Regions from separate parts of the Roseibium sp. SCP15 genome, predicted to be linked through region 2. Evidence: predicted binding sites of a transcription regulator. Region 2 holds the regulator's gene; the other holds the start of a gene.
The links. Region 2 encodes LexA, which represses DNA repair genes until DNA is damaged. Its sites were predicted from a motif close to TGTTCNNNNTGTGTTCNG; they were not measured.
Positions count from the first base shown of each region.

Region 1: a site for LexA is predicted at 6,380-6,397, ahead of ABLO27_RS17160 (ATP-dependent helicase). Genes of this name have one in related genera too.

Region 1 covers NZ_JBDZYI010000003.1:693,490-701,427, forward strand. Annotated here, with positions in the region: gene ABLO27_RS17130 (ATP-binding protein) at 1-872, opposite strand, end outside; gene ABLO27_RS17135 (response regulator) at 865-1,593, opposite strand; gene ABLO27_RS17140 (hypothetical protein) at 1,782-2,282, shown strand; gene ABLO27_RS17145 (transposase) at 2,498-2,650, opposite strand; partial or broken gene ABLO27_RS17150 (transposase) at 2,691-2,945, opposite strand; gene ABLO27_RS17155 (SMI1/KNR4 family protein) at 3,246-3,659, shown strand; gene ABLO27_RS17160 (ATP-dependent helicase) at 3,911-6,346, opposite strand; gene ABLO27_RS17165 (methyl-accepting chemotaxis protein) at 6,529-7,938, opposite strand, start outside.
Region 2 covers NZ_JBDZYI010000001.1:1,373,576-1,381,513, forward strand. Annotated here, with positions in the region: gene ABLO27_RS06230 (alpha/beta hydrolase) at 1-393, opposite strand, end outside; gene ABLO27_RS06235 (acyl-CoA synthetase) at 550-2,127, shown strand; gene ABLO27_RS06240 (hypothetical protein) at 2,124-3,011, shown strand; gene lexA (transcriptional repressor LexA) at 3,154-3,864, shown strand; gene ABLO27_RS06250 (ComEC/Rec2 family competence protein) at 3,962-5,467, opposite strand; gene ABLO27_RS06255 (hypothetical protein) at 5,399-5,551, shown strand; partial or broken gene ABLO27_RS06260 (ComEC/Rec2 family competence protein) at 5,618-6,484, opposite strand; gene gltX (glutamate--tRNA ligase) at 6,478-7,902, shown strand.

The DNA.
Region 1 (7,938 bases), on a different contig from region 2:
CCGTCACGCAAGAACATGAGTGCCGTGTCGATCTGTTCCTCCATGACATTCAGATCTTCAAGGCTCCTGTTCCGGATGTCGCCGTCATCAAGAAGGTCGAGGCGAAGCCGCAGACGTGTGAGCGGCGTTCGAAGATCATGGCTGATGGCAGCCAGCATCCGCGTGCGTTTTTCGATGAAATCATTGATCCGGTGTTGCATGCGGTTAAACGCCTGGGCTGCAACGCGCACCTCTCTCGGTCCCTGTTCCTTGATGGGAATTGGGTTTACCGAACTTTCCCCGAATGTCTTTGCCGAAGCCGCCAGCTCCGACAAGGGCCGCACAAGCCCTTTCGCTGCCCAGATCATCAGTCCCAGGAAGGTCAGGGCCAGAAATCCGAAGAACAGATAAAATGGCAGGCCGATAATTGAAGCTGGTGGCGGGCGAAGTCCCCATTCTGCTGCGACAAGGCTATCGTCGCTCAAACGCATGTAGACGAGCGGTGGTTTGAAACCTCGCTCCAACGGACCGATCACATGCTCGATACGCATTCCAAGCACCGTTTCCCCCAAAGTAAACGGACCCGACCGCTTGCCTTCAGTGGTCGATTTCGCGGTGGTCAAAGCCTCTTCATCGACGAGCTCAATCTTGAGCTGCGGCAGTTCCTGCGAAAGTTCGCTGAGCACCGTTTGCCGCTCAGTCGCCGGGGTTTCGTTCAGCTTCGTGACCGCAACGCTCACGAAATGACTGTTCATGATCGTTGGGTTGCCTTCAAACGCCTGCTTGACGAAGTAGAGCGTGATGACACCGACGAGGATCATAAAGAGGCTTGCACAGATCATCAGAACGAGGATCTGGTTGCGCATTGTCTCCGGCCAAAACCGCCTAATCATTGGGGACATCCCGTTCCACCGGCGCAACGAATTCATAGCCTCCGGAGCGAACCGTTCTGATAAACCTGTAAGCCGCTCCTCCGACTTCAAGCTTGGATCGCAATCGGCTGACAAGAATATCGATGTTGCGTCCGTTGGAAGCACCAAACTGTCCGAGGGTGAGGTCAATCAGCTGATCCCTGCTGAGAACATGCCCTTCGCGTTCGACCATGACCTTGAGCAGGTCAAATTCTGCAGGCGTCAGCGAGATCAAGACGTCATCAGCGTTGAAAAGCTGACGGGTCCGGCAATCCATGAGCCAGCCTTCAAAACGCAACCGGGCACTCTCCACGGGAGACACCGCCCCATCAAGCTCCACTCGTCTGAAGAGGGCGCGGACCCGAGCGACAAGCTCCCGCGAGTTGAACGGCTTGGTAACGTAGTCGTCGGCACCAACCTCCAGGCCAACCACCCGATCGATGTCTTCCCCCTTGGCCGAGACGATGATGATCGGAACGTTACCTGCCGCACGAAGACGGCGGCAGATGCTGATACCGTCCTCGCCCGGCAACATGACATCCAGCACAATCAGATCGATGCGGTCTCTGGCGAGCTGACGGTCCATCTCGGCCGCATCGCGGGCGAGAGTGACCTTGAACTCATTGGCGATGAGGTGCCGTTTGATCAGCAGGCCGATCTCGGGATCGTCCTCGACAACCAGGATGTGATGCGGTCTTTGCATGCGGCAGTTATGCCTGAATACGCGAGTTTTTCATCCGGTTTTTCAGCTTTCTTGTATCCGAATGTTTCTGATATCGAGCGTGGAAACACCCCGAAATCAAGCGCCGCAGCCGGTTAAGCATTCGCGAACCAATCCGGACCAACGGTCATGGAAGTACCGGCGTAAGACTCAATTTGGGAGCAAAATCAATGATGTCCATCGGCTCAATGCCCATGGTTCCACCCGGGGGATCGCCGCGGGATCAGGTGGTGAATAACTTGAGCGCGCAGGTCGAGGCAGGTGAAATCTCCTCCGAAGACCAGGAGGCGATGCTTGATGCCCTCGACGCAATCCACGCGCATCGCCAAGCAACTGAGAAACCGGATTTCAGTTCCGGACCACCTGCAAAAGAAGAGGTGTTGGCGAAATTCCAAACCATGCTGTCCGACCAGGTCGACGCCGGCACAATCAGCCAGGAGCAGGCTGATCATCTCTCGGAGATTTTCGAAGAAGGCGGCTTGGGCAATCCGCGACACGCCGGGCCTCTTGGCCAGGCACCTGGTGCCCAGTCGGACGTGCAATCCGGCGCCATGATGGAAGAGCTTATGAAGGTGGTGCTGGAGCAGCTGCATGGCAGCTCAAACTACGACGGCAACGGCGATCGGGCATCATCAAGCGTTTCTTCCCTGCTCGCTGACTTCAAGGTCTGACGGCAAAGTCAGAAGGGCCTGCCCCATCCGCCATGCTGTTCAGATCAGGTTTCTCAAATATCCGGATGAGGAGCGCGAAAGCACGTCGTGAAATGACTGGATCACCACTCGTTGCCTGAAACCGAAGATTTCAACCCGATAGACAATGCAGTTTGGTTCAAGTATTTCACGAAACGCCATTGCTTGCCGCAGGTGGAAGCTAGGGTCAGGTCTCATTAGTCCAGCCAGAAGATAACCGTAGCGGCGATTGTGGTCTTGCAATTGGATTTTGGAAGGATGCAGGCGTCAATTCCCTTGGCTTTGAGGGCGGCGCGCCATTTGTCACTGTCGTAACCCTTGTCGCCGATCAGAGTGCTCGCCCGCGGCAGGGCTGGTTATGTCCCGAGCCGACCTGCAGCGTGTCTGGTTCCCCGTCTTCCCCGGCCAGGCTACAGAATATTCGGTCAAAAACACCCAATCGGCTCCATCTTACGAAGCGATCATTGAGCGTCTTGTGCGGTCCATAGACATGCGGTGGGTCTCGCCATCTCAACCCGTTTCGAATGACACGGATTATCCGCTGATAACACGCATGTCATCTACTCGTGGTTTGCCTTGGGCTTTCGGGAAGTAGGGCTTGATGCGCTCAAGTTGGAGTTCGGTCAGCCAATAGCAATCAGACATGTGCAAGACCTCCTGCTCACTTGAAACACCCCTTACAGGAGAACTGAATCCCTGGAGCTACAAATGACCGCTGTGCGGAGTTAGCCGCCGTTGGTGACAGCGTTACCAACGACTGCTTCGCCGAAACATCATGGTCAAGCAGCTGGTGCATTGCGTTGCTTGCTTTTTTAATGCAAGAAGCCATCCGGGACTAAGTTTCTATTTTCTGATTGCAGGCGGTCATTGAAGATCTCGTTAAAGAGTTTTGCAGAAAAGTGGTGCAGTCCGGACTACCCGCCTGAGGTGGTCCTGGGCAGTGAATTGGATTCCGTTGAAGCCTATTTCGGTATCTTTCTACCAGTGGAATACCGGGAGCAAGTTCTTGCCGTGGGTCTGCCAAAGCCTACCGGTGCGCTTCTGTCTGCAATCTCCGATGGAGAGCTTGATCTTCATGATCTTTCCCAGCTGTGCAACCCTACTGAAGTCAAGGAAGAAACTATAGGCTGGCGAGAAGCAGGCTTGCCTGACAATCTTTTGGTGATTGGTAACGACTGTATGGGCAACAAGTTTTGCTTTGACTTATCCAATTTAGAGAAACAAACCTCGGGCAGTGTGCCAGTCTATTTCTGGGATCATGAGTTCTTTGAAACAGACCAAATTGCACCTTCATTTTCCGATTGGATCGATGCGTACCAGGGGAAGTGGAGTGATGGCATCTCACACACCGACATTTAATTCGGTAAGTAAGTTTCGAACACATCCTTTGCCAGGAATTGCCTCGCGTCAGGCCATTCCGCTATCAGCCTGACATCCTGGGTTTCAGGCGTTTATTCGCCATGCAACCTCTGCCCGAATGGGCACTATGCCGCCATTCGTTAGTGCCGGAATTAATGGCTCCAGACCCTAGCGGGAAACCGTCGGCCACCTCCCCTGCGGCCGGTTCTTACCCGAGGGACCCCAACAACAGATCGACCTAAACTCTGTCTTCAGTGCCGTTCGACAAAGCTGTCGATGACTTTCTTGACGCCGGCCTTTTCAAAATCGATCGTCAGCTTGTTGCCCTCGATGGACTTGATTGCGCCGTAGCCAAACTTGATGTGGAAGACACGTTCGCCAAGGGAAAAGTCTGAAGGCGTTTCGCTGACCGACTTCGCCACCAGTTCCCCTTCAATTGTCAACGGCCCCTGACGTTTCATCCGTGCGGATTTATAACCGCGGCCACCTTCTGAAAAGCCATCCGAGGATTGACGGGCGCGCTGCGCACGTTTCCATCCCGGCGTCGAGTAACTTCCTCCCTCGAACGGATCGGCATTGTCGAAACGTGAGGGAGCATACCCGCCTCCAGCATACCCGCCATAATTGGAAGAAGGTTCACCGATCTCGACATGATCGGGCGGCAGTTCGTCGAGGAACCTGGAGGGCACGGTGGATTGCCACAACCCATGTATCCGGCGGTTGGAAGCGAAATAGAGCTTGGCCCGCTTTTTGGCGCGCGTGATGCCGACATAGGCAAGCCGGCGCTCTTCTTCCAGTCCCGCCCGTCCGCTTTCATCCAGCGACCGCTGGTGCGGAAACAGCCCCTCTTCCCATCCGGGAAGAAAGACAGTGTCGAACTCGAGACCCTTGGCCGAGTGCAGCGTCATGATGGACACCGCGTCCGTGGCGTCCGCATTGTCCCGGTCCATTACCAGTGCGATGTGTTCCAGGAAGCCGGGCAGCGACTCGAACTCGTCCATGGAGCGAACAAGTTCCTTGAGGTTGTCGAGGCGTCCCGGAGCTTCCGCCGAGCGGTCCTGCCGCCACATCTCGGTGTAACCGCTCTCATCCAGAATGATTTCCGCAAGCTCGGTGTGCTTGAGCTGGTCAAGCTGCCGCCGCCAGCGCTCGAAATTGTCGAGCACGGTCTTCAGGGCGTTGCGCGGTTTCGGCTTCAGTTCTTCGGTATCGATCAGCTGACTGGCCGCCTGCATCAAAGGAATGCGTTCAGCGCGGGCAAGACCATGCACAAGCTTCAACGTGGCATCGCCAAGTCCACGCTTGGGCGTGTTGACGATCCGCTCGAACGCCAGATCATCCGAAGGCTGAACGACACAGCGGAAATAAGCCATGGCATCGCGGATCTCCATGCGCTCGTAGAAGCGTGGGCCGCCGATGACACGATAGTTGAGGCCGAGCGTGACGAACCGGTCTTCAAACTCGCGCATCTGGAAGGAAGCACGGACCAGTACCGCCATTTCGTTGAGGCTGTGCCCCTTGTTCTGAAGGGCTTCGATTTCATCGCCGATAGTACGGGCCTCTTCCTCCGAGTCCCAGACGGAAGCCACGGAAACGAGATCGTGGTCCGGCTCCTCAAAGTCGGTGAAGAGCGTCTTGCCCAACCGTCCTTCATTGAAGGAGATCAGATGAGAGGCTGCTGCCAGAATATGGCTGGTGGAACGGTAATTGCGCTCCAGCCGAATGACGACCGCGCCTTTGAAGTCATGTTCAAAACGCAGGATATTGTCGACTTCCGCGCCGCGCCAGCCGTAGATCGACTGATCATCATCTCCGACGCAGCAGACATTCGGATTGCCCTGCGCAAGCAGACGCAGCCAGAGATACTGCGCAATATTGGTGTCCTGATACTCGTCCACCAGCATGTAGCGGAAACGCTGCTGATACTCTTTCAGAACGTCCGGCCGCGTCTTGAACAGCGTGATGACATGCAGCAGCAGATCACCGAAGTCGGCCGCGTTGAGGATCGACAGCCGCTCCTGATATTCTTCATAGAGCCTACGTCCCTTGCCATTGGCAAAAGCTCTCACTTCACCTTCGGGAACCATGTCCGGTGTCAGGGCGCGGTTCTTCCAGCCATCCAGAATTCCGGCAAACGCCTTGGCGGTCCAACGCTTGTCATCAAGGCCTTCAGCCTGAATGATCTGCTTGATCAGTCGGATCTGGTCGTCCGTATCCAGGATCGAAAAACTGGATTTCAACCCGACCAGTTCCGCATGCTTGCGCAGGATCTTGACGCAGATCGAATGGAATGTTCCGAGCCATGCCATGCCTTCAACATTGCCACCGACGAACCCGGCAATGCGTTCCTTCATTTCGCGGGCTGCCTTGTTGGTAAAGGTCACCGCAAGGATTTCAGACGGTCGGGCAAGACCGGTCGCAAGAATATGGGCAATGCGTGTCGTCAACACCCGGGTCTTGCCGGTTCCGGCACCGGCAAGCACCAGCACCGGTCCCTCGGTTGTCTCCACCGCCAGTCGCTGTTCCGGGTTTAGACCGGTCAGATAATCCGGAGCCTTGCGCGCGGCCATGGCGCGCGCCGCGATCCCACCCTGAGGTCGTTGTGGAACGGGAGCAGGATCGGCGCGGGTGCCGATCGGCTGAAAGGGATCATCAAAAGGATCGTCGTACCCGTCCGGGTCTGCCATGATTTACTGGTCCGAATGTCAAAAGATCTTTCGGAGAACAATATAGCAACAAAATGTTCTTGGCGAGACGGATTTCCCGGAAATGGTGGGGACAAGAACCTTGCAGACCATACGAAAAGGCCGGGGTTGCGGGACCCCGGCCTCTAGGACAGCCAAAGAACAATAACTCGGAACTCTGTTCCCTAGGCTGCCTCGTCTTCGCGAACCTCGCTCAGGAACTGGCTGACCGATACCGAGAGGTTGGTTGCAACCTGACCCAGCTGTTCTGCGGACGTGCTCATGGTTTCCGACTGCTGCCGCGTCTGGTCGATCGATCCCGACACGCCGGCAACGTTGGAAGCGGCTGAGGAAGCACCGTCTGAGGCAAGCGTGATGCTTTGCGTGATCTCGCTCGTAGCAGCGTTTTGCTCATCAACAGAGGTGGAAATCGTTTCGCTGACCGAGCGAACTTCCTCGATCTTCTCAACGATGGAGCGGATCGCGGTCACGGATTTCTGAGTGGAACTTTGGACACCGGAAATCTGGCTGGCGATTTCATCCGTCGCCCGTGCCGTCTGCGTCGAAAGTTCCTTCACTTCTGCCGCCACGACCGCAAATCCCTTTCCGGCTTCACCGGCCCTGGCTGCTTCGATGGTCGCGTTCAGCGCCAACAGATTGGTCTGCTCTGCGATTGCCCGGATGATTTCGACCACTTCGCCGATCTTGTCGGCGGTTTCGGCCAGGATCGAGATATCGCGATCTGCGGCCACTGCGGTCTCCGCCGCGGTGGAGGAAATCTGGGTCGCCGTTGCTGCCTGACGCGAGATCTCTCCGATGGAAGCCGACAATTCAGCCGCGGCCGAAGCCACCGTTTGAACGTTTGTTGTCGCTTCTTCAGTGGCGGCGTTGGCGGCACGCGCACTTTCATCGGCATGCATGGCGATCTTCACCATTTCGCCAGCACTGGAACGCATGCCTTCCGTTTCGCCGTTCAGCTGTTCCTGGATGGAGGTTACAGACATCTGGAAGTGCTCGATCGCCCGCTCCAGTTTCTCAGCGCGCTGACGACGCAGGACGCGGCCGCGCTCGGCTTCTTCCTCAAGATCCTTCTGCCGGATCAGCTTGTCACGGAACACTTCCGAAGCACGTGCGATGTCGCCGATTTCATCCGGACGGTCGGTGTCTGAAACATCGACGTCCAGGTTACCTTCAGCCAGGCTCGAAATGGTGTCCCGCTGACGACCAAGCGTTCTTGTGATCGACAGGACCTGGTAGGCGACCATCGCAAGCGTGATGGCGGTAAAGACAACAGCCACAATCGACAGCCAAAGAATTTGCGTGTCGAAACGGGCAACATCGTGATCAGCGGCGGCCTCTGCCCTATGAATAAATTCCTCCGCAGCCTTTTTGACGAGGCCCAGGCGATTGGTTGCAGTTTCAAACCAGGCTGCCTCGCTCAGACCTGCTGAGTCGCCGGTTTCAGGCAGGTTCTGAATGATCAGGCGCATCTCCTGCGCCTGCTTGACGGCCGGGCCCTTGAGCGTTGCTTTCCAAAGCGCCTTCTGCTCACGGGTGGCAATGGATTCGAACTCTTTTTCGAAAGCCGATTCCGC
Region 2 (7,938 bases):
GACACGGCTCGCAGCCAGGTTGATCGCTGCACCGATCTGCTGCGTTATGTCGGCAATCCGCACATTAGGAGCCAAATCGTAACTTGGCAGACAAACGGCCCAGCCATCAGCCAGAGCTCCCTGCGCGAAATGAGACCAGTAGGACTTGTCGAAGCGAAGCCAGTATCCCCCATGTACGAAGACGACCAACCCTCGAGCTGTCCCTTCAGGATAAAAAATGTCGAGCTTCTCTCGCTCTCCGTCCCCATAAGCAATATCGAGCTCTTTCCCTTCCCATGTATTTCTGAATGCTCTGGCCTCTTCCTCCCAGCGTGATGTGTAATCCCCAGCGCCTGGAATATAGGCGGCATTGGCGTATGCATCGTCCCAATCGGTAATTGTATTCTCAGTCATAAAGGTATTCCTATCAAAGAAACGTCGAGCTGCTCGGAGCATCTGCACACGACCTGCAGCGAATACGGAGTGAACGTGCTCAACACCCTGCTTGTCAAATCAGCCGGGTCCGTCCTAACGTCCCATCAACTAAAAATTTAGGGAGGACCCGGGCGGATGATGGAGCGATGTTCCAACCGTGTTGCCAATCTGGCGCATTTCTTGACGAAAAACGCGACTCGTTGGCCTTCGAGACCAGCGATTGTCTGGGAAGGCAACACCTGGAGCTGGGCTGAACTCGACAGGCGCGTCAGTGCGCTTGCTTCAGCTCTTCAGTCAGAATTCGGAGTGTCCAAAGGCGACTCGCTGCTTGTACAGGCCCAGAACTCCAACCAGATGATCGAGATCATGCTCGCCGCATTCCGGCTGGGCGCAATCTGGGTCCCTTGTAACTTCCGTCAGGCTCCCGGAGAAACTTCATATGCTGCTCAAAAGGCTAAGGCGAAAGTGTTCCTGTGCGATGCGGAGTTTGAGTTGCAGGCAAATGCAGTTCAGGAAGCACGACCGGACCTTGCCGGCATAGCCACCATTGGAGAGAGTTCCTTTGGAGTATCCATTGAACACCTGATATCCAGATTTCAGGATTCAGGATTTGCCAACACAGCAGTCAACTACAACGATCCATGCTGGCTGTTCTTCACATCGGGTTCCACCGGCCGCCCCAAGGCCGTCGTTCTCACCCACGGCCAGATCGGCTTCGTGACCGTGAACTATATGGCCGACCTCCTGCCCGGTACGACAGAGCAGGACGCCTCCCTTGTCATAGCCCCTCTTTCCCATGGCGCCGGACTACAACTGATTGCACAGCTTTCCAGCGGTTCTGCCCATGTCTTGATGCCGCAAGGCGGATTTGATCCGGCGAAGGCATTCGAATTGATCGAACAACACAAAGTCAGCAACCTGTTCACTGTACCAACCATCGTGAAACGGCTTGTTGAGGATCCATCCGTTGACCACTTCAACCATTCCAGCCTGCGGCATGTGATTTATGCGGGAGCCCCGATGTACCGGGAGGATCAAAAGCGTGCGCTGGAAAAACTCGGTCAGGTTCTGGTTCAATACTACGGTTTGGGTGAAGTGACCGGCAACATCACAGTGCTGCGGACACAGGATCATTCGCCTGATGATAACGAAACCCGTATAGGGACCTGTGGCACCGAACGAACGGGTATTGAGATAAGCATCCAGGACGACGACGGCGGTATCCTTGGACCGCACGAAACCGGAGAGGTCTGCGTCATAGGTCCTGCGGTCTGTGCCGGGTATCTTGAAGATGACGGCGCAAACGCAAAATCATTCCGCAATGGCTGGTTTCGAACCGGTGATATCGGCCATATGGACGAACAGCGCTATCTCTACCTCACGGGCAGAGCCTCCGACATGTACATTTCTGGCGGCTCGAACGTGTATCCGAAGGAAATCGAAGAGGTTCTGCTCACCCATCCGGACATTTCCGAAGTCGCAATCATCGGTATTCCGGACCGTCAGTGGGGTGAAGTTGGCCTCGCCGTATGTGTCGCGGAAGCAGGAACAACGCCGGAAGATGCTCATCTTTCAGAATTCCTCATCGGAAAGGTCGCCAAATACAAACTTCCGGCGCGATATCTCTTCATCGAACAAATGCCGACCAGTGCCTATGGCAAGATCACGAAGAAACTTGTTCGGGAACATCTCGAAGAGAAAGACCTGCTGTGAGACGACCGGCTCCAGAATCTCTCTCGGACATCAGGCACCCCGGTCCGGTCGCGGAAGATCGCAGACCTCACGCTTCGTGCCTCGCAGAACCCGTCATTCTTGAATTGGCGAATGGGCAACCATTGCTTTCGGCTCTTGGCAACTGGGCGGAGCGCGAAGGCTTTGGATCTGCAGTTCTTGATCTTGGAGGACTGAGCCTGCAGCCTTTCAACTTCGTCATGCCGGACAGAGCAATCGACGACCGTCATGCCGCCTGGTACAGCGACACCCATTCATCAGGCGGTGTGGCTCTCGAAGAAGCCGTTGCCATTCTTGGATGGCGGGACGGAAACTGGTTCGCTCACATTCATGCGTACTGGTATGAAAATGGCCAAGCGAGACTTGGGCATCTCCTGCCCGAAACGCTGACCATTGCCCGCTCCGCGCAACTGAAGGGATTTGGATTAAAAGGAGCGCGCTTCGTTGCGGAACCAGACCCGGAGACCGAATTTACTCTTTTCCGCGTCAAGCAGGATCAGCTCAGCCCATCGGACCTTGACCACAATGCAATCATAACCACGCTCGCCCCTTTTGAAGACATGCATGAAAGCATAGCCGCTCTGGCTGATTGCCTTGGTGACACGACATACGACGTCTTCGGACTTGGAAGTTTCGCCGGAGCACAGTTTATCGACGGCCAGACAATGCCGGGACTGATTTCGGAAATTCTTGTGAGACCTGGAGCAGGCCGCGGACAGAACCAGAACCTGAACCTGCCCGTTCGATGCGTTGACCTGACCGGACAGATTTACGAAGGCACGGTCAAGCCGGCAGGCGCACCGACGCTGGTAACCTGCGAACTGCTGCTGCTGGCTCAATTCACTTCGCAAAGCGTTGAGACCTAACTCGTAAGCCTAAGCTATTGCCTCATCAACTTCGGCATCCAAGGGAACAGTAAGAGAACATTTACCCTTGCAGAACACAATAGGAACAGGTAGTGTGTTCTTGATTTGTACCACTTGATTCTCGCGGTCAGGGGAAGCCGATATGCTAACGCGCAAGCAGTATGAACTGCTCATGTTCATTCATGAAAGACTGAAGGAAACGGGTGTTCCACCGTCATTTGACGAAATGAAGGACGCCTTGGACCTTCGATCAAAATCCGGCATTCATCGCCTGATTACGGCATTGGAGGAACGTGGGTTCATCCGGCGCCTGCCGAACCGCGCACGCGCAATGGAAGTTGTCCGCCTGCCCGACTCGATTGCTCCCGGACTTGGGTCCCCTCGTCCGCGCGGCAGCTTCTCTCCTGAAGTGATTGAAGGATCGCTGGGCAAGCAGGAGACACCGCCTCCAGCTCCGGTAGCGGAAACAGTCGGCACTGAAATTCCGGTCATGGGACGGATCGCAGCCGGTGTTCCGATCGAAGCGATCCAGACGCACAGTCACTCCATCACCGTTCCTCAGGAACTTCTCGGCAAAGGCGAGCATTACGCCCTCGAGGTGCGAGGCGACTCCATGATCGAAGCCGGCATTCTGGATGGTGATACTGTGCTGATCCGACGGACAGACAGCGCTGATAGCGGTGACATCGTCGTGGCGCTCGTGGATGATGAAGAAGCAACCTTGAAGCGTTTGCGCAAGAAAGGTGCTTCCATAGCCCTCGAGGCAGCAAACCCGGCGTATGAAACCAGGATATTCGGTCCTGGCCGCGTTCGAGTTCAGGGCCGCCTGGTTGCCCTGTTCCGGCAATACTGATCAAGGACTGAACCTGCCTGGTATCGTACTTGGCAGGTTTACAACAGTGTCTGTTCATTGCACCTGATGGCAGTGTGATGTTGCGAGGCTATTTACCCTATTTCACCTTCCTGAGTTGCTCGCGGGTAAATGTGCCTGGTTCATGCCAGGGGCGAGGATTAGCGGGCACTGCGAACTTTAGTTTTGCTATTTTTGCGCCGGGCTGACTGCCAGCTTCAGGCGATGCTTTTTGCACTGGATGATCTTTTTTCCCATTCGAAAGCCATATGGATATGGCGCCGCGTTCCTGACGAACTGATCCTCCTATCGAGGTTACATCTGGACAATTTGCGCGAACCTTTAGGTCGGACACGATAATGTCGGCATATTTGCAATCCAGGCGAAATGCTTCTGCTGATTTTGGAAGCGCAAGTTTCAACGGCACTTGTGTCTTCGCATTCGAATCATCACCTGCACTTGCCGGATAAGCCGAGATTACACACCCATCTGAGTCGCATGTAATCTGGGGCGACTTCATCTTGCGCGATCCAATCGCTGACTTCGGGACTCCTTCCCCTGCATACCAGATGTCCGTTGCAAATGACTGTCGCCTCCCGGCCCACCGAAGCAGCCCCTCTTCATCTCTGGCAGCAATCCTTGTGCCGGAGGCCGCAATCTGAATATCCGGAGGTCTGTGTTGTACGAGAAACATCATTCCCGCTGCCAATGGGGCAATTGCCCATAGGCGCTTTCGTCCCGCAAGAAGCAATGCAGCGAACAAAGACGCGACAAACAACAATGCAACCGGCGCACTCAGTTTTCCAATCACTCCGGCATCAGCATCAAGTTGAGCAGTGAAAGAGGCAATTTTAAGCAACAAGGATATTCCAGCAGACATGACGATCAACGGAAGCGATGCCAATCCCAGTGGCATCAGCACCAATGCCAACACGCCAAACGGCATGATCAGGAGAGAAAAAACCGGCATTCCCAAAAAGTTGCCGACAACACCAAAGGACGCGATCCTACCGAAATGATGTGCCCCAATGAGCCCTGTCGCAAGACCGGCAATGCAGGCAGTTACAATAAGTCCGGCACCCCAACGCAAGACATGCTGCAGTACGCGAGACAGCACGCTGGCATCTATCTGGCGTGCCCGACTGAATGTTCGTTCGCGGTTTCGCCATATCTCGTAAACAGCAATCAGACAGATGACAGCGGCAAAGGACATTTGAAATCCGGGAAAGAACAGACGCTCAGGCGCTAGCAACAACAAGAAAAGACCGGCGATCGCGACGCTTCGCAGCGTTAACCCACGTCTGCCAACAAGAATGCCTAGGAAGACGAGTCCAATCATGAGGAAGGAACGCTGCGTCGCGACGGAAGCGCCGGAAAGGAAAAGATAGACAAGCGCCGCAAACAGGGCAGCAGATGCAGCCCATTTTTGCGTTTCCCAACGAAGTGGCAACGCCGGAATGCTCGCGAAGATCAGCAAGGCAAGTCCATAGGCACCGCCGGCGAACAGCGCCATATGCAACCCGGAAATTGCCAGGATATGCGCAAGTCCAGCCGCCCTGAGATCGTCCTCCTGTTTTTCAGCAATGCCGCTTCGGTCACCGACCAGAAGGGCAACGACAAGACTTGTTTCCGGCGTGTCTCCCAGTGCCGCCTGGATCTTCGCACCGATAGTGCCTCGCAGGCCCTGTAAAGCTGAACGCAATTGCAGGCTCACAGGTTTCTCGTCTTCCCGGATCAACGTCGGTGCACCAAAGCTGAAACCAGTTGCACCTATTTGCGAATAGAAAGCCCGAAAAGAAAAGTCATAGTCTCCCGGCGCAACCGGACCTGCAGGCGGAAACAATCTGACCCGCACCTCAATCCTGTCACCAACCTTGATGGGAGGATCTGCAGGTACACGCAGCCGAACAAATTTCGGAAAGCCGAGCGTCTCTCTTGATCGCCCCTCGACACTCGAGACGCTTAATAGGAGTCGCACACCTGAGGCATTGCTTCTCTTCTCGATCGCGTGGCCGGTGAGGTTCACGTTCATTTCTTCAGCAAGCTTCGGCGCGTCGACAAAAGCAGTTCTCACCGAACCGATGGTCACGCCCCCCAAGAATGCCAACGCAAGCAGGATGAGTTTTCCGCCCGGCCGGGAAGCCCCGAAACGGATAACCAACCCGCTCGCCAACGTAAAAAGCGCTCCCAGCAACAGCCAATAGGGTTCGCCGGGAAGCGCAAGATAACATGCGATACCAGCGGCAAATGCAAAGCCGACCCATAGAAGTCCCTGCTCCTCCCAGAACCGGCTATTTCCTGCCTCTTGTGATGCGCCTCTTGTCTTCCTGGAAAATAGAGGCAGGAAGTGGATACCGGTTTTGGCACTAGTTCTGCGTTGGGAATGCTGATTGGAGGAGTGTGATTTCGGGCCTGTACGCCTCCCCGCCTCCGCGTCGCGGCGGCTTTTAATTTTTGGCGGTGTTTGTGTTCCGTACTCCACCCACTGCTTGTAGCACGCCTTCAAGGAAGAAACACAGAAGGCCCTATTTTGCCTGAAGAAAGCCTGTGCTAAACCGGCGCCACCTAAAGGCGCAATCAGCGCAAATGTTCTGACAGAGACTTTCAGAAAGCACCATGGCACAAAAAATCGTCACGCGTTTCGCCCCTTCCCCGACAGGCTTCCTGCACATTGGCGGCGCCCGAACAGCGCTCTTCAACTGGCTGTTTGCCAAGCACCACGACGGGAAGATGTTGCTGCGCATTGAAGACACTGACCGCGCGCGCTCTTCCCAGGAAGCCGTAGATGCTCTTTTGGACGGTTTGACCTGGCTTGGCCTGGATTGGGAAGGCGAACCGATTTCCCAGTTCTCGCGTGTCGACCGGCATAAAGAAGCTGTTGAGCAGATGCTTGCAAACGGTTCTGCGTATCGTTGCTATTGCACACCTGAAGAAGTCGACGCGATGCGCGAAAAAGCGCGGGCAGAAGGCCGCCCACCCCGTTACGATGGCACGTGGCGAGATCGCGACCCGCTTGAAGCTCCCGAAGGTGTTTCGCCAGTTATTCGCCTCAAGGCACCCAATGAAGGTGAAACAGTCGTCAACGACATGGTTCAAGGTCGCGTCGTCATCCCGAACAAGGACCTGGACGACTTTGTGCTGATGCGTTCGGATGGCACACCAACCTACATGCTGGCTGTTGTGGTCGATGACCACGACATGGGCATTACGCACATTATCCGCGGCGTCGACCACCTGACCAATGCAGCCCGCCAAACACTTATATTTCAGGCCCTTGACTGGGATGTGCCGGCGATGGCGCATATCCCTCTTATTCACGGTCCGGACGGTGCAAAACTTTCAAAGCGTCACGGCGCAACCGGGGCAGAAGCCTATCGCGAAATGGGCTACCTGCCACAAGCCATGCGCAACTATCTGGCGCGCCTTGGCTGGAGCCATGGCGACGAGGAAATCATGTCCCTTGAGGACATGATCAAATGGTTCGGTATGGATGCCGTCGGTCAATCTGCTGCGAGATTCGATTTCAAGAAGCTGGAAAACCTGAACGGCCACTACATGCGTGCGACCGACGATCCGGAGCTGTTGAAGCACTGGAAAGTCTATCTGAGCCATGTGGAAAACGGAGCGGAAGTTCTGGCGTGGCTATCGGACGCAGGCAACGAGCAAACAGCGCTTGCAGCTCTGCCAGGCCTCAAAGAACGCGCAAAAACTCTGGTCGAACTGACGGAAAGCGCATCTTATCTGTGGCGTCAAAGACCACTTGATACCGACGAGAAGGCCCAGAAGATCCTCACAGACGACGCGAGATCCATTCTGAAGGATTTGCACGCCGTTCTGTCTGAAGCTTCTGATTGGGCTCCGGAAGCGCTGGAAACAGCCGTTAAAGCCTATGCAGAGCAAAAAGAACTCAAGCTTGGCAAAGTTGCTCAGCCCTTGCGCGCCGCTCTCACGGGTCGCGGCACTTCGCCTGGAATCTACGATGTACTGGTTGCACTTGGTCGCGAAGAATCGCTTGCCAGAATCAAGGACCAGGAAGCCTGAGACCAATGATAAATGCACCCGTTTGTTCCTGATGGC